2 regions of the Pseudomonas sp. RL_15y_Pfl2_60 genome follow, and region 1 is predicted to be linked to the other one. Evidence: riboswitches for the same ligand, from Rfam matches in the RefSeq annotation. Region 1 holds a riboswitch; the other holds the start of a gene.
What was found. Region 1 has a riboswitch for cobalamin ahead of btuB (TonB-dependent vitamin B12 receptor). Riboswitches for the same ligand answer to the same signal wherever they lie in the genome.
Positions count from the first base shown of each region.

Region 1 (9,134 bases):
GCCTAGCTGTTTCAGCAGCTATTAAGCGACGAAACCACCGGTTGGTGGTTTCGTCAGTGGTTTTCAGCTAGTGATCAGTTGGTGTATTCAGGGCCAATTCCCAATCCCCAGAAGATGACCGATGCGGCGATCATTGCTACCAGCACCACCAAGCCAACGGCGAGCACTGAACTTGAGAACATAAAGCCCTCATCCTCGGGAATGCTCATAAAGGTTGGAATACCGACGTAGAGCAAGTAAACCGTGTAGCAAATGGCAACGGTGCCGAGCACCAAACCCAGCCACATATGCGGATAAAGCGCAGCCAAACCTCCTATGAATAGCGGGGTCGCGGTATACGCGGCGAACACCACGCAGCGGGTGAATGATGGCGTGGCGTCATAGGTGCGTGCCATCCAATGGATAAACGCGCCCATGACTGCAACCCCGGCAAGCATGGCGATGTAGGACATTATGGTGAGATACAGGGCGCTGCTTTCGGTCAGCATCACCGGTTCGCGCTGGCCGATGGACCAGCCAACCTGCGTGGTTCCGATATAGGCCGATACTGCGGGAATGGCTGCAAGCACCAGTACATGGGTGAGATACATGTGGCTGATGGATTCTTCCTCGCCACGTATTTCTTGCCATTCTTGGTCGGGATGGGTGAAGAGCCCCCAAACATGGTGGATCATACCAGGCACCTCCTCTTGTTATCCGATCGCCCCCCAGCGAAGTGCCCGAGACGCATGAGCAGCGTTGCCGGGTACAGGCCAATTTAAATGCGACCGTATGTCGCAGTATAGGCAGAGGCTGGCGATCATGAGGGGTATTGGCTTAGAGCAAATTGCTCTGTACAGCTCACTGGTAATAGCGCGTAAGAATTTCCATGGCTTTGTTGATCGACTGCAACCGCTCGGTATTGCCGCCCCGGTCCGGGTGGTGGATGCTGACCAACTGTCGATAGCGCTGCTTGATTCGCGCAAGATCGAGGGCTTCAGCGCTGTGTTGAAGTTCGAATAGCTCAAGTGCAGCCAATTTCTCATCGCCACCTTGCATTCGCGTCCAGAAACTCGCCAATAACTTTTCAACATCGCGCTCTTCCATTCCGCGCAAGTTGGCCATATCCAGGTAATAGCTGCGCAAGGGGTCGTGCTCGCCCAGGTTTTGCTCGCCTGGGTGCAGATTGTCCGGATAGGGCCGTAGCTCGATCAAGATTGCGCTGATGTGCAGCTCGGCAGCCTGTTCACGCCAAAGCTGATCACGCAGTCGATAGAGTGCGTTAAACAGCACAAAATGTGTGCGAAACAAAGCCAGCTTGTCGGTTAGCGGCAAATTGGGAATGTGCGTTGAATGCAGGGCTTTTAGCTGCTGGATGAGCGCGTACTCGCTCAGCCCTTCGGGTGCGGCCTTTAGCAGGCCCAGCACCTGCTCGGATAAATCGAGTGTTGGATCAAGGGCTTCAGTCATGGGCTAAGCCTACCAACTGTGCCGCCCGCTGGCAGCGGATGATCAAGTTGGGCCGCGGTAACTGTGTGCAAAGTCTCATTTGCTTAATGGGGGTAGGGCAGCGCGCCCAATCTAGGTAAACTGTCGGGCTTTAGTATTTCTATGCGGACACCAGCGCACCATGGGCACCCTTTCGGTCAATCAGAACAAACTGCAAAAACGTCTGCGTCGTCAGGCTGGCGAAGCCATTGCCGACTACAACATGATCGAAGATGGCGACAAGGTAATGGTGTGCCTATCGGGCGGTAAAGACAGCTACACCATGCTCGACGTGTTGCTGCACCTGCAGAAAGTCGCGCCGATCAAGTTTGAAATTGTCGCCGTGAACATGGATCAAAAGCAGCCCGGCTTTCCCGAGCACGTGTTGCCAGCCTATCTGGACTCCATTGGTGTGGCGTACCACATCGTCGAGAAAGACACCTACTCGGTGGTCAAGGAAAAGATACCTGAAGGCAAAACGACGTGCTCGCTGTGCTCGCGCTTGCGCCGAGGCACGCTGTATACCTTTGCCGATGAAATCGGTGCGACGAAAATGGCGCTGGGCCATCACCGGGACGACATTCTGGAAACCTTCTTCCTCAATATGTTCTACGGCGGCACCTTGAAGGCCATGCCGCCCAAGCTGCGTTCAGATGATGGGCGCAATGTGGTGATTCGTCCGCTGGCCTACTGCAACGAGGCGGATATCGAAGCCTATTCGACGTTGAAAGAGTTCCCGATCATTCCGTGCAACCTGTGCGGCTCGCAGGAAAACCTGCAACGTCAGGTGGTCAAGGAAATGCTGCAGGAGTGGGAGCGTAAAACCCCGGGACGTACCGAGATCATGTTCCGCGCCCTGCAGAACATTGTGCCTTCGCAACTGGCTGACCGGGAGTTATTTGACTTCGCCAGCTTGAAGATCGATCAGGGGGCGACGCCACGGTTTGTGGATGTGATGAACCTCTGAGGAACCGCCTTGGGCAGCAAGCAACAGCCGGCAGCGCTCACACAATTCACAAAGGTAATGCATGCGCGACTACAAGTGGCTCCATGAATATTGTCTAAACCGTTTTGGCTCCGCCGCCGCGCTTGAGGCGCACTTGCCTCGGCCTGAGTCGGCTGAACATCTGCGTAGCATCAGTGATGACCGCTATCTGTCGGTGATGAGCTTGCGAGTGTTCCGCGCAGGCTTGCGGCACAGTGTGATAGACGCCAAATGGCCCGCATTTGAGCAGGTTTTCTTTGGGTTCGACCCGGAAAAAGTGGTGCTGATGGGCGCCGAGCGTATTGAAAACCTGATGCAGGATGCGCGCATTATTCGTCACTTGGGCAAGCTCAAGAGCGTGCCACGCAATGCCCAGTTTATTCTCGATGTGCGCCACGAAAAGGGCAGCTTTGGTGAGCTGATCGCCAGCTGGCCGGTGACGGATATCGTTGGCCTGTGGAAGTACATCGCCAAGCACGGCGCGCAAATGGGTGGTTTGTCGGCGCCACGATTTTTACGCATGGTCGGTAAAGATACCTTTGTACCGACCAATGACATGGTCGCGGCGCTGAATGCGCAGGGCATTATCGACAAGGTCCCGACCAGCCTCAGGGATTTGGCAAAGGTGCAGGCGGCGTTCAATGCCTGGCATGAGCAAAGCGGGCGGCCGTTGTGTCAGTTGTCTACGATGTTGGCCTACACGGTTAATCATTGAATGCGACCATTTGCCGCGGCGGCAGGGGTGGATGATGCTGAGCGAAATCGAACAACTGGCCCAAGCCTTTAAATGCGCCGAGCGCGTGCTGATTATCACGGGTGCGGGGCTTTCAGCGGATTCCGGCCTGCTGACCTATCGTGGCGTTGGCGGCCTGTATAACGGCAATACCGACGAAGGTGTGCCCATCGAAGTCGCGCTTAGCGGGCCAATGCTGCAGCGCGACCCGGCGTTGTGCTGGAAGTACCTGGCTGAACTGGGTCGGGCCTGCCTTGGTGCGCAGCCTAACGCAGGGCATCAGGCCATCGCCGAGCTGCAAAGGCTCAAGCCACAATGCTGGCTGCTGACCCAGAATATCGATGGCTTCCATCGTGCCGCAGGCAGCCCTGTAGAGCGGCTGATAGAGATTCACGGCCAGCTTGCGCCATTGTATTGCCAGGCATGTGGGCTGCAGGATAATCAACTGGCCGCTCGTTTGGAGCAGGACTTACCGCCTCTTTGTCGGCAGTGCGCAGGGCTGATGCGCCCGCCGGTGGTGTTGTTTGAAGAGATGCTGCCGGAAAAAGCCATCGCCATGCTCTATCAACAGTTGGCCGAGGGCTTTGATTTGGTATTGAGCATCGGCACCAGCGCCAGTTTCGCGTATATTGCCGAACCGGTGCTGCGAACCCGGGCCATTGGTGGCTTCACGGCGGAAATAAACCCTTCGCGAACCGACCTGAGCGACGCTGTTGATGTCTACATAGCCGGGAAGGCCTTAGATGTTTTGCCGCAACTGCTAAGTCACATTTCGGGCGATAGAATTTGCAAATCGACGCCATAGAAGGCATAGTCTCGCGAATTTATTAAATTCGACACGGCTGTGCCCATGCTAAAACGCTTCGCACCCCTCGTGCCTATTGCACTTACGGTTCTTCTGGCAGCCTGTGCTAGCCAGGCACCGCAACCACCAGTCAATCAGCCTGAGCCTCTGGCTGAGGCAGTTAATCCGGCGACGGAAGATTTTACTGATTTCACTGATGCGCTTGCTGCGCAGAAGTCTTATCAGTTGCCGCAACTGGCCGACAGTATTCTCGAACATGGTCTTTCCTTGGTTGGTACGCGTTATCGCTGGGGCGGTAGCAGCGTCAAGTCAGGCTTCGATTGCAGTGGCTTTATCGGCTATTTGTTCGAAGAAGAAGCGGGCATGCAGTTACCGCGCTCCACCCGCGAAATGATCAATCTTGATGCGCCTATTGTTAAGCGTGATGAGTTGGAACCGGGTGATGTGGTGTTCTTCAGCACCAACGGTCGCGGCCGTGTAAGCCATGCCGGGATTTACCTGGGTGATGATCAATTTATCCACTCTGCCAGCCGGCGCAGTGGCGGGGTCCGGGTTGACAGCCTGCAAAGCCCCTACTGGAAGCGAAACTACATGGAAGCCAAACGCGTACTGGCGATGGCTTCAACCGGGCAGGGAGTTACTGTTCGTTAAGTTGTGTGTGCAAAGGCGCTTCGGCGCCTTTTTCATTTTGGTGGTACTGGTTTTCTGCGGGCGCTTGGCCCGGATGGGTCGTACTGTTTTTTCACTTTTTTGGCATCCGCAACCGCTGTTGCTGTTTGGGTTTCGTAATGCGCAGGTCTCTACTCAGTATTTTGTTTTGTTGCTTCTTTGGGCTCTTGGCCAGTTTTTCTGCGCAGGCCACAGAGAAACACCTCAGTGCGCAAAAGGCTTCTTTACCAAAAGCCGCTGCGGTGGTTGGCCGTGCGCAAGAATTGATCGGTGTGCCTTATCGCTGGGGCGGCACCAATGTTCGTCGTGGTTTCGATTGCAGTGGCTTGATTGTCTACCTCTTCGGTAGCGAGGCGAATATCCACCTGCCGCGTACCACAGCGCAGATGATCAAGATGAAGGCGCCCAAGGTTGCCAAGAACGACCTGCGTGCAGGCGATGTTGTGTTCTTCAATCACAATGGACGTGGGCGCGTCAGCCATATGGGCTTGTACATCGGCGAGGGGCAGTTCATTCACGCGCCACGCACTGGCAAGAGCATCCGTATCAGCAAGTTGGGCAGTGGCTACTGGTCGCGTCACTACATCGGGGCCAAGCGCTTCCTTAAAGGTGATGGCTCGCGGGACCAGCCGATGCTGGCTTCGCGTACTCGCTCTGAGCTGAATCACAAGGGTGGATTCTCGCGAACGGTGCTTTCAGCACATAAAGCTTCGCGCAGCCAACCTGTGCTCGCATCACGCTCACGCTTGCGTCATAAGCGATAGCGCGGCAGAGTAGGCGCATTAGGGAATAAGGTGCGCCTCGCATGACTCGAACGATCCGCATTGCATTGCTATCTCTTGCAGCGCTGCTCAGCGCCTGCTCCAGTCATCCCCCGACACCGCAACCTGTCCCGCGAATAACCAACCCCGCCGCCAATGGTAATGCTGACGATGTACTGATCCGAGCGATTGGCTTGGTCGGTACGCCATACCGCTATGGCGGCAATACGCCCGACGGCGGCTTCGATTGCAGCGGCCTCATAGGCTTCGTCTACCGGGATGTTGCTGGTATCAGCCTGCCGCGCACCACCAGCCAACTGAGTCGGATGCGCGGGCAAAATGTCAGTCGCAACAACCTGCAAAGTGGCGATCTGGTGTTCTTTGCCACCAGTGGCGGCAGCAAAGTCAGCCATGCGGGCATTTATGTGGGTGAGGGCCGCTTTGTACATGCGCCTTCCAGTGGTGGCACTGTGCGCCTCGACAGCCTGGCTAACAGCTATTGGCAGGGTGTCTACCTGGATGCCAAGCGGGTATTTAGCCCTGAGCTTGCGCATAACCTGTAGGCAGCCAGCGTGTTAGGGAGCCCGCTTATTGAGAGCCGGAAAGATAATGACCAATCGAACGCTCAATCTTGATGAGTCCCTTTACCAATACCTGCTCGATGTATCGCTGCGTGAATCGGAGTTGCTTAAACAATTGCGTGACGAAACTGCCGGGCTGGCCAATGCGCGCTGGCAAATAGCGCCTGAGCAAGGTCAGTTCATGGCGCTGCTGGTCCAGTTGCTCGCACCCAGGCGCATCATCGAGGTTGGCACCTTCACTGGTTACAGCGCCATTTGCATGGCTCAGGCAATGCCCGCCGGCGGTCAACTGATCTGCTGCGACTTGCCAGCAGACTACAACGCCATTGCCGAGCGCTATTGGCAGCAAGCTGGGGTCAGTGGATGTATTGAGCAACGCCTGGCGCCAGCCTTGCAAACCCTGGCCGAGCTAGAAGCTCAGGGGCTAGCCGAGACCTTCGATATGATTTTTATCGATGCCGATAAAGCCAATTATCCCGAGTATTTCGAGCGTGGCTTGCGGTTGCTCAAACCGGCTGGCCTGCTGCTTTTTGACAATACCCTGTGGAGTGGACGAGTGCTTGAGGTGGCGCCGCAAAGCGCGGATACCCGTGCAATCCAAGCGCTAAACCTGCAGCTTAAAAATGACAGACGAATTGATTTGTCGATGCTGCCGCTGGGCGATGGGCTGACGCTCTGTCGCAAGCGCTAAACACTGTAGAGATAGTCCGCTATGCCTGAACCGCTTCGCTTGCCCACGCAGCCATCTGCCTGTGAGCTGTGCGCGCGCAATGCCCCCTTGACTCGCCATCACTTGATCCCCAAGTCTCTGCATAACAAAGCCTATGTGCAAAAGCGCTACGCCAAGAGCGAGCGCATCACTGCAACCTTGTGGCTGTGTCGTGCCTGCCATAACCAGGTGCATCGCTTATTCACCGAGAAGGAGCTGGCGTTGACTTACAACAATAAGGAACGCCTATTGAGTGATGAGCGCCTGAGTACCTTTGTTGCCTGGTTGGCGGCCAAGCCTGCGGGTTTTCATCCCCGTCACTGACCCGTCTTGATGGTTTTCCAGCGAAGTCAGGCAATCGCATGTTGTTCGCGCATTGTTGTTTGACCTTCTGCTCGCAAGTCACTACTCTGCGCGACTTGCTTCAGGTGCCCTGTATTTACAGGGTGAAACAGGGAAGTCGGTGCGTTTCGCGTGTCCACGCCTAACAATTCCGACGCTGCCCCCGCAACGGTAAACGAGTCAAACCAAACGCTTTTTCAACCACTGTGCATTCGCATGGGAAGGTGCGTTTGTAGCTGTGCTGGCAACAGTACGCTGCTCGTAAGCCCGGAGACCGGCCTGTCGCATGTTCACGGCATCGCGGAGGGCTTTGTCGGGCGTAGTACCCTCTGTACGTTCTTGCGTGCCTGTGGTTTATGCCTCTGCTGTTCTCCGTATGCCTTTCCCAGCCTATGTCGCACGGGTGAGAGCGGCGGAGCATACACAATGAAGAGCAAGTCCTTTTTGACGTCGGCAGCAGTCGTGCTGTGCGGCGTTTCCAGCGGTTCCCAGGTTTTCGCAGCAGAGCCGAACCAGCTTGACGATACCGTGGTTACCGCCACGCGCACGGCGCAAACGGCCGAACAGAGCCTGTCTGCCGTCACCGTCTTCGATCGCGCGGAGATCGAGCAAAGCCAGGTCAATTCCGTTCCTGAACTATTACGCAAGGTCCCGGGTGTTTCACTGGCCAATAACGGCGGGCCGGGCAAGTCGACCTCGCTGTTTATGCGCGGCACAGAGTCTGACCATGTGTTGGTGATGATCGACGGGGTCAAGATCGGCTCTGTCAGTTCAGGCGGCGCAGCCTTGCAGGATCTGCCACTTGAGCTGATCGAGCGGATTGAAGTGGTGCGCGGTCCACGTTCCAGCCTTTATGGCTCGGAAGCCATTGGTGGGGTTATCCAGATCTTTACCCGCAAAGGCCAGAGTGGCGGCGCCAAGCCATTCTTCTCGGCGGGTTACGGCACCCACGACACTTACACCGGCAGCGCGGGTGTTTCTGGTGGCGATGACAAGGCCTGGTACAGCGTTGGGGTCAGCAGTTCAGACACCGACGGCATCAACGTTAAATCAGCCAATGTCAGCGGTTATGAAAGCGACGACGATGGCTATCGCAACCTGTCGGGCAGCCTGAGTGCTGGTTATCGTTTCGATAATGGCCTTGAGCTTGACGGCAATGTGCTTAAAGCCAAGTCGCATAACGATTACGACAGTGTTAACCGCAGCCGCACTTCCGGTTTCAACGCCAATGCCGATGGCGAATCCAATGTCTATGGCGCCCGCGCCCGTTTCGCTCCGTTCGATATCTGGCAAGTCACCTTGCAAGCGGGGCGCAGTGAAGACAAGTCCGATGCCTATACCGACGGTAGCTTCAATTCGCGCTTTGACAGTCGCCGCGATACCGCCAGTTGGCAGAACGACCTGAGCATTGCCGAGGGCCAAACCCTGACCCTGGGGACTGACTACCAACGCGATGAAATCAGCGGCAGCACCGATTACGACAGTGACTCGCGTGACAACAATGGCTACTTCATCCAGTACTTGGGCGATGTGGGGCGCCATGACTGGCAAGTGGCATTGCGCCGCGATGATAACGAGCAGTTCGGTGATCACCAGACCGGCAACGTCGCTTATGGCTTTGCCCTGACCGATTGGTTGCGCAGCACTGTCAGTTACGGCACTGCGTTTAAGGCTCCGACTTTCAACGAGTTGTATTTTCCCGATTATGGCAATCCAAATCTGGATGCTGAAACCTCGGAAAGCCTGGAAATAGGCCTGACCGGCCAGCACGCCTGGGGACATTGGTCGGTTAATGCTTTCCGCAATGAAATTGACGACCTGATTGCTTACGACTCCTCGGTTCAGGGCCCGTCAAACGTCGATAAAGCCCGCATCAATGGTGTTGAGCTAGTAGTCGCCAGTCAGTTGCTGGGGTTCGACTGGAGCGCCAACTACACCCTGATGGACCCGGAAAACCAATCGAGCGGAGCCAATGATGGTAACGAATTGGCGCGCCGGGCCAAGCAACTGTTCAACCTTGACGTTGATCGCCGGATTGGCAAGTTCAGCATCGGCGGCACTGTGCACGCTGAAGGGCAGCGT
Region 1 covers NZ_CAXAOE010000002.1:672,518-681,651, reverse strand. Annotated here, with positions in the region: gene AACY26_RS08250 (Yip1 family protein) at 75-674, opposite strand; gene AACY26_RS08245 (DNA-J related domain-containing protein) at 841-1,449, opposite strand; gene ttcA (tRNA 2-thiocytidine(32) synthetase TtcA) at 1,610-2,434, shown strand; gene AACY26_RS08235 (DNA-3-methyladenine glycosylase I) at 2,496-3,167, shown strand; gene AACY26_RS08230 (NAD-dependent deacylase) at 3,202-3,990, shown strand; gene AACY26_RS08225 (C40 family peptidase) at 4,036-4,641, shown strand; gene AACY26_RS08220 (C40 family peptidase) at 4,779-5,423, shown strand; gene AACY26_RS08215 (C40 family peptidase) at 5,465-5,983, shown strand; gene AACY26_RS08210 (O-methyltransferase) at 6,030-6,692, shown strand; gene AACY26_RS08205 (hypothetical protein) at 6,714-7,034, shown strand; cobalamin riboswitch at 7,120-7,349, shown strand; gene btuB (TonB-dependent vitamin B12 receptor) at 7,479-9,134, shown strand, end outside.

Region 2 (9,134 bases), on a different contig from region 1:
TGCCGCCTGCGAAGCCCTCGGCGGCAATGTCGAGCATGCCGATGGCGCCGCCTGTGCGGTCGAGTTGATCCACGCTTACTCATTGGTCCATGACGATTTACCGGCCATGGATGACGATGACCTGCGCCGCGGTAAGCCGACCACCCACAAAGCCTTCGATGAAGCCGCCGCCATTCTGGCTGGCGATGGCCTGCAAACCCTGGCCTTTGAAGTGCTCAGCAACGCCGAGTTGAATCCGCATAATGCCGAGCAGCGTCTGGCGATGATCGCGACCCTCGCCCGCGCCTCTGGCCCAGCGGGCATGGTGGGCGGGCAGGCAATAGACCTCGGCTCGGTTGGCCAGGCACTTGGCCAGGCAGCCCTGGAAAATATGCACCGGCACAAGACCGGCGCCCTGATCGAGGCCAGCGTCACCCTTGGCGCATTGGCCAGCGGCAATGCCGCCCCAACGGCACTGGCCGCCTTGCAGCGTTATGCCCAGGCAATCGGCCTGGCCTTTCAGGTGCAGGACGACATTCTCGATATCGAGAGCGATACCCACACCCTGGGTAAGACCCAAGGCAAAGACCAGGCCAACGACAAGCCAACCTACCCGGCGATACTGGGTTTGCAGAACGCCAAAGGCTATGCGCTGGAATTACGCGACCAAGCCCTTGCCGCACTGGAAAACCTTGGCTCAGCGGCTGAGCCGCTGCGCATGCTGGCTCGCTATATTGTCGAGCGCCGCCACTAAGGAACGGCGACCTGAGCAACTGGGTTGCCGCCTGACTCGCGCAAAATCACTCAAACAAATACCTTGTCGATCAGCAAGCAAGGCTTTGTTTACCCACGCGGCATAGTGCATAAGATGGTCACCAGAATAAGAATTCCGGAGCCGTTGCCATGCCCTTTTCAGCCTTGCTGATCGCCAACCGCGGTGAAATCGCCATCCGCATTGCCCGCGCTGCTGCGGATATGAATCTGCGCAGCGTTGCGGTCTACGCGCAGGACGACTCGACTTCCCTGCATGTACGCAATGCCGACAGCGCAGTCGCCCTTGAGGGCCGTGGGGTTGCCGCATACTTGGACATTGGCCAACTGATCCGTATTGCTGTCGAAAACGGCTGCGACGCCATCCACCCCGGCTACGGATTTCTGGCAGAAAACCCGGAATTTGCCCGCCAATGTGCAGCCGCAGGCATTTGCTTTATAGGCCCCGGCGCTGAAACCCTGCAACTCTTTGGCGACAAGGCACAGGCACGAGCGCTGGCCGAGCGTTGCGAGGTCGAGCTGGTGCCGGGCATCAACCAGGCAATCACCCTGCAACAAGCGCAGGATTTTATGCACAGCCTTGGTGAAGCCTCGGCGGTCATGCTCAAGGCGCTGGCCGGTGGTGGTGGACGCGGCATGCGCGCGGTGTTCAAGCCCGCCGATTTGCCTGAAGCATTCAAGCGTTGCCAGAGCGAAGCCCAAAATGCCTTTGGCAACGACGCGCTGTACATCGAACAGTTGGTTAGCAACGCCCGGCATATCGAAATCCAGTTGCTTGGCGATGGCAGCGGTGCAGTCAGCCATTTGTGGGAACGTGACTGCAGCCTGCAGCGTCGCCAGCAAAAAATCATCGAGATAGCACCCAGCCCGGACCTGTCGCCTGCCACCCGCCAGCGCATGATAGACGCCGCGCTCAAGCTCGCCAGCAGCGTCAATTATCAAGGTATCGGCACTTTCGAGTTTCTGCTCGATAACGACCAACCCGAGCAGTTCTACTTTATGGAGGCTAATCCACGCATCCAGGTTGAGCACAGCATCACCGAGCAAATCACTGGCATTGACTTGGTGCAAAGCCAAATCAAGCTGGCCATGGGGTATTCGCTGGCCGACCTCAACCTGCTGCAACCACCGCCGATCAATGGCTGCGCCGTACAGCTGCGAATCAACCTGGAAACCATCGACAACGACGGCAAAACCCAACCAGCCACCGGAACCTTAAGCGTCTATCAACCGCCCAGCGGCCCCGGATTGAGGGTTGATGGCTACGGTTACCCGGGCTACATCGTCAGCCCGAGCTACGACTCCTTGCTTGCCAAGCTGATTGTGCATGCCCCCGATTACCCCAGCGCATTGCGCAAAGCCTATCGTGCGCTCTGTGAGTTCAATATCGAAGGTGTGAACAACTCGATCAGCCTGCTGCAAAGCTTGCTACAGCTTCCAGAAGTTGCGCACAGCCAAGTCAACACCCGTTTTGTCGAAAGCCAAATGAGCCGACTGCTCGACACAGCTCACCCACACCTGTATTTCAATCACGGCGCCAGCTCAACAGCCAGCCCGCTCGCCACCCCCATACCCGAAGGCTGCGTAGCCTTTGGCGCACCGAGTAGCGGTGTGGTCGTCAGCCTTGAAGTAAGACAAGGCGATAGCGTCGCAAAGGGCCAGACCATTGCCGTGCTCGAAGCCATGAAGATGGAACTTGAAGTCAGGGCCGAGCAAAGCGGCATTGTCCGCAGTCTCGCGGTAGAGGCCGGTAGCATCGTCAATCAAGGGGCGGCATTGATGTTTATCGAGCCCGCCCAGGTCACCGAGCAACAGGTGTTCAATGAGCAAAGTGCCGATCTTGAGCATATACGTGCGGATCTCGCCGAGGTCCTTGAGCGTCACGCCCTCACCCGCGATGAAAGACGCCCGCAGGCTGTGGCCAAACGCCGTAAAACCAAGCAACGCACCACGCGGGAAAACCTTGCCGATCTGCTGGATGAAGGCAGCTTTAATGAATACGGCGCCCTGGCCATCGCAGCACAGCGTCGGCGACGCTCACTCGACGAGCTGATCGAGCAAAGCCCGGCCGATGGGCTGGTTGCTGGCACCGGCACCGTCAACGCCGAGCTGTTTGGCAACAAAGCCGCGCGCTGCATGGCCATCGCCTACGACTACACGGTATTTGCCGGCACCCAAGGCGTCATGAATCACAAAAAGACCGACCGCATGCTGCAACTGGCAGAGCAATGGCGCATGCCCCTGGTGTTATTTGCCGAAGGCGGTGGCGGCCGGCCCGGCGATACAGACTTCGTGGGTGTCGCCGGACTGGACTGCCACACCTTTGTCGGCATGGCCAAGCTGTCGGGTTTGGTGCCGCTGGTCGGCGTGGTGTCTGGACGCTGTTTTGCGGGCAACGCTGCACTACTCGGCTGCTGCGATGTGATTATCGCCACGCACAACGCCAGCATCGGCATGGCAGGCCCGGCAATGATCGAAGGTGGCGGGCTGGGCAGTTTTAGCGCTGAACAAGTCGGCCCGTCCAGCGTACAAAGCCCGAACGGCGTAATTGATCTGCTGGTCGAGGATGAAGCCGAGGCCGTGCGCGTCGCCAAGCAATACCTGGGTTACTTTCAAGGCGCGCTGACTGGCTGGCAATGCGCGGATCAACGCCTGCTGCGCCATTTGATTCCTGAAAACCGCTTGCGCGTGTATGACATCCGTCAAGTAATCGAAACCCTGGCGGATCAAGATTCGGTTCTGGAACTGCGCCGCGAATTTGCGCCGGGCCTGATCACCGCATTTATTCGTATCGAGGGCCAGCCATTTGGCTTGCTCGCCAATAACCCAGCCCATCTGGGCGGCGCCATTGACGCAGTCAGTGGCGACAAAGCCGCACGCTTTATGCGGCTGTGCAATGCATTTGCTATTCCACTGGTATCACTGTGTGACACACCCGGATTCATGGTCGGCCCGCACGCCGAGCAACAAGCCACAGTGCGCCATGTCTCGCGCATCTTTGTGGCTGCAGCAAGTCTTAGCGTGCCCTTCTTCACCATTGTTCTGCGCAAGGGTTACGGTCTGGGCGCACAAGCGATGGCTGCGGGCAGTTTCCATTCGCCGCTGTTCACCGCCGCCTGGCCCAGCGCTGAATTCGGCGCCATGGGCCTTGAAGGGGCGGTTCGCTTGGGTTTTGCCAAGGAGCTGGCAGCCGCCGAGTCCGATCAAGCGCGCCAGCAACTGTTCGACAAGCTGGTCGCCAAGGCCTATGCCAATGGCAAGGCAATCAATATGGCCAGCTTCCTTGAAATCGACGCAGTGATTGACCCTGAACAGACCCGCGGATGGTTAACCCGAGGGCTAAACGCAACACCCGCCACAGCAACTGAAAAAGCTCACAAGCGCGGCTATATCGATACATGGTGAGACCATGCCGGGGCTGATCAGCAAAGAAAATGCCTGTATACGCAGGGTAAACAAGGCGTAATCGGCGACTTCTTGTTTGGGTCGGCCCAAGGCTTCGGGTAAACTGGCGCATCTTTATATTTATAACGATTCGCCTGATGCCAACGACTTTCCACGAGATTCCCCGCGAACGACCGCTGACGCCCTTGCTTGACCGTGCGAACACGCCGACCGAGCTGCGCCGTTTGGGCGAAGCTGAGCTGGAAACCCTGGCCGACGAATTGCGCCAATACCTGCTGTACACCGTTGGCCAGACCGGCGGTCACTTCGGCGCGGGCCTGGGTGTCGTCGAACTGACAATTGCCCTGCATTATGTGTTCGATACCCCGGACGACCGCTTGGTCTGGGATGTTGGCCATCAAGCCTACCCACACAAGATTCTGACCGGCCGGCGTGAACGCATGGCCACCCTGCGCCAAAAAGACGGCATTGCCGCATTCCCTCGGCGCAGTGAAAGCGAGTACGACACCTTTGGCGTTGGTCACTCAAGCACCTCCATCAGCGCTGCGCTGGGCATGGCGGTAGCCGCGAAGTTGCAGAACAGCAACCGTAAAAGCGTTGCGGTGATCGGCGATGGCGCACTGACCGCAGGCATGGCTTTCGAGGCGCTGAACCACGCCTCCGATCTTCAAGCCAACATGCTGGTGGTGCTCAACGACAACGACATGTCGATCTCGCGCAATGTGGGCGGGTTGTCGAACTACCTGGCGAAAATTCTTTCCAGCCGCACCTATGCAAGCATGCGCGAAGGCAGCAAAAAGGTCCTTTCGCGCCTGCCTGGCGCCTGGGAAATTGCCCGCAAGACCGAAGAGCACGCCAAAGGCATGCTGGTTCCGGGCACGCTGTTTGAAGAGCTGGGCTGGAACTACATCGGCCCGATTGATGGCCATGACCTGCCGACAATGCTGGCTACTCTGCGCAACATGCGCGACCTTGAAGGCCCGCAGTTCCTGCATGTGATCACCAAAAAGGGCAAAGGCTTCGCCCCGGCGGAGGCCGATCCGATCGGCTACCACGCCATTACCAAGCTTGAACCGGTCAATCAGCCCGCCACGCCAGCCGCAGCCAAGAAAGCATCCGGGCCCAAATACTCCAGCGTATTCGGCCAGTGGTTGTGCGACATGGCCGCGCAGGACCCGCGTCTGCTCGGCATCACGCCAGCAATGAAAGAAGGCTCTGACCTGGTCGCCTTTAGCGAGCAATATCCTGATCGCTACTTCGATACGGCGATCGCCGAGCAGCACGCAGTCACACTAGCCGCAGGCATGGCTTGCGAAGGCAGCAAACCGGTCGTAGCGATTTACTCGACCTTCTTGCAGCGCGCCTACGACCAACTGATCCACGACGTGGCCGTGCAGCACCTCGACGTATTGTTTGCCATCGACCGCGCGGGTTTGGTCGGTGAAGACGGCCCAACCCATGCGGGCAGCTTCGACATCACCTACCTGCGCTGCATTCCCGGCATGCTGGTGATGACCCCAAGTGATGAAAACGAATTGCGCCGCATGTTGACCACCGGGCACCTGTATGACGGCCCGGCAGCTGTGCGCTACCCGCGTGGCACTGGCCCCAATGCGCCAATTGAGGCGGGTCTTGAGCCGTTTGAAATCGGTAAGGGCGTCATCCGCCGCCAAGGCAGCGGCACCGCCATGCTGGTGTTCGGTGTACAGCTGAATGAAGCGCTCAAGGCCGCCGAAACGCTAGACGCGACCGTGGTCGACATGCGTTTCGTCAAACCCATCGATGAAGCATTGATCCGCCAGCTAGCCGCTGACCATGAGCTGCTGGTGACCATCGAAGAAAACAGCATCATGGGCGGCGCTGGCAGCGCTGTCAGTGAGTTCATGGCGCAGGAAAATCTGCTCAAGCCAGTGCTGCACCTTGGCTTGCCCGACCTTTACGTCGAGCACGCCAAACCGTCACAAATGCTTGCCGAATGCGGCCTCGATGCCAGCGGCATTGAAGGTGCGATTCGCAAGCGCTTGGCTGTTATCAACAAATAAGTAACCCGCTACCGCAAACTCGGTAGCAGCTGTAATCGTGATTGACCGAGGTCGCTGCCAGCCGCAAGGCTCAGCGTGAAAAGGGAAGCAGGTGCGTCTATGACAATGCCTGCGCTGCCCCCGCAACGGTAACCGACAGTGCTGCGCTCAGGCGCAACACAGTGTTTTTCGACAACCACTGGGTCCGCCCGGGAAGGTGAAAAGCGCAGTCGGCAGCCCGGAGACCTGCCTCGTTGCAATTTTTGACTGGTGTTGCGGAGGGCATCACCGTCAAGTGCAGGCCTCTGTTTGCCCGTACTTGCCCCTGCCCTCCTCAAAAGCATTGTACTTTTGAGGTTGTTAAATGAAGTTTTCCCGTGTCTCCCTGGCGCTCGCCCTGGCTCCATGCCTGGCCACCGCTGCCGAATCTGCCGAGCCTTATCATGCGACTCCGCTGGTCATCACATCTGGCCGCCAGGCCGAGCCGATCAGCAAGGCCACAGCTGCAATTACTGTATTTGAACGCCAAGACATAGAACGCCTGCAGGCCGGTGACGTTCTGGATTTACTCGCCCGCACCCCAGGCGTCAGCGTCCAACGCAGCGGTGGCAGCGGCTCACTGAGCGGGATATTTATTCGCGGCACCTCGACGGCGCAAAGCCTGGTTCTGGTTAACGGCCAACGCATCGCTGGCAGCTCCAGCGGCACCGCCAGCCTTGAACAACTCAACCTTGATCAAATCGAACGTATTGAAGTGGTCCGCGGCAGTCGCTCTGCGCTCTATGGCTCAGATGCAATTGGTGGCGTTATCCAGATTTTCACCCGCACAGGTGAACAAGGCTTGCACCCACGCCTGAAAGTCGGCTTCGGCACCCACGGTACCTGGCAGCGCAGCCTTGGCGTGTCTGGAGGTGATGAGCAAACCCGTTTCGACCTGGGAGCATCACTCGATGAAACTGATGGATTTGAGCGCACTAACCTGATTGGCAGTGAAGACAGCGCCTTTCGCAATAAAGGCCTTAACCTGAGCCTGTCGCATAATTTCAGCGACAGCCTTGAAGCCGGGATCAACCTGCTGCGCCAGACCGGACAAAGCGAATACGATTACAGTTTGTCGCCCGCCCAAGCCGCCGATACAGACTTTGAAGAGTCAACCGGTAGCGCTTACCTGCAATCGAAACTGAACGAAAACTGGACTTCGCGCCTGGAACTGGGGCACACCGAGAACCGGCAAAAATCCCATGACCCATACGGTGGTTCGGAATTTAACACCTACCGCGACCAGGCCAGCTGGCTCAATACAGTCACCTTTGCCGAGCGCCAGCAATTATTGCTCGGCCTGGACTGGTATGAGGATCGCCTCAATAGCTCGACGCCCTTCAACGAAGACTCGCGTTGGAACAAAGCCGCATTCATCCAGCACCGCTACGACAATGACCAATTCGGCACAGAGTTGGGCCTACGCCATGACGACAACCAGGCTTTTGGCAGCGAGAACAGTTGGAACGCTGCCTTCACCTGGCACCTGAACAGCGATAACGACTTGATCGCCTCCTACAGCGAGTCGTTCCGAGCCCCCACTTTTAATGACCTGTACTACCCGGACGACTGCTTTCCCGGCTTCGGTTGCACGGTCTACAGCAACCCCGATCTAAAGCCCGAGACAGCTCGTAGCTATGAACTGCAGTGGCGTTCACGCTTGTCGCCGAGCAGTTCACTTGAAGTCTCGGCATACCGCACCCGCATTGAAGACGCCATAGTCACCAACAATGCGCTGGACGGTAACCAAGCAAACAGCGTTGATGCCTTCCGCCCCGAAAACATCGACCAGGCGACCATCCACGGCCTGGAAGTCGCGCTCAAACAACAGCTGTTCGGCTGGCAGGCCAGTCTCGGCTACAGCCTGGTCGATGCGCGCAACAGCAGTGGCAGCGGCAATGACGGCAAGCGTCTGAGCCGTCGTCCGGAAAACACCTTCACCGCCGATATAGATCGCAGCTTCGGTCAGTTCAATGTCGGCGCGAGTTGGCTGGTGGCCAGTCATAGCTATAACGATCTGGCGAACGACCAGGAGATACCGGGCTATGGTGTGCTGGGCCTGCGCGCAGGCTGGAAAGCGCCCAACGACCTGCGCTTTGACCTGAAGCTGGACAACCTGCTCGACCACGATTATTACCAGGCCAACGGCACTGCCTTCGACAGCACTACCTTCGCCCAGGTGCCCTTCCATTACGAGGAAGCCGGGCGTACTGCACTGGTTTCGATGACCTGGACGCCGCAGCTGTAACCGCGCGTCCCGGCCACTAAAAAGGACCGCATCAGGCGGTCCTTTTTAGTGGTGTTCGGCACCTTTACTCAGTGGCCAATCTCAACGCTTCCGTAAGTCTTGCGAGAGTAGCCATAAAGCACGGCGCCCAAAACAGCCCAGACGCCGACCAACAACCACTCAACCGGCAGCAATGCCGAAGGTGAGACAGGCGTATATAGCAGCACCAGGCCAAGCGATAGCACCAGCGCCACATAGCCCACCCAAGGGCCGCGCCCGGCACGGAATGGACGCTCCATATCAGGTTCGTTTTTGCGCAGCACAATGAACGAAAGCGCCACCATCGCATAGGCAACCACAATGCCCAGGCCACCGGCATCCACCAGCCAGACCAGCGCCTGACGGCCGAACAAGGGCGCGATGATCGACAGCGCACCAATCAGTAGAATCGCATTGACCGGTGTTTTGTAGGTGGGATGCAGCTTGGCCAGGAACGCTGGCAGCATCTTGGCTTCGGCCATCGCATAGACCGCTCGCGAGCCGCCGATTAGAAACGCATTCCAACTGGTCAAGATACCGCCCAGGCCGGCAAGGACCAATAGTTTGCCCGCCCAGCTATCGCCCATCACTGCGGTCGCTGCATCTGCGGTCGCCAGTTTCGAGCCCGCCAGCGCCTGGGCATCCAATGCCCG
Region 2 covers NZ_CAXAOE010000007.1:311,396-320,529, forward strand. Annotated here, with positions in the region: gene ispA ((2E,6E)-farnesyl diphosphate synthase) at 1-733, shown strand, start outside; gene AACY26_RS19740 (acetyl-CoA carboxylase family protein) at 883-4,155, shown strand; gene dxs (1-deoxy-D-xylulose-5-phosphate synthase) at 4,293-6,197, shown strand; cobalamin riboswitch at 6,229-6,444, shown strand; gene AACY26_RS19750 (TonB-dependent receptor domain-containing protein) at 6,541-8,463, shown strand; gene AACY26_RS19755 (APC family permease) at 8,532-9,134, opposite strand, start outside.
Region 2: linked by a shared signal. The riboswitch ahead of AACY26_RS19750 (TonB-dependent receptor domain-containing protein) and the one ahead of btuB (TonB-dependent vitamin B12 receptor) in region 1 are both predicted to bind cobalamin.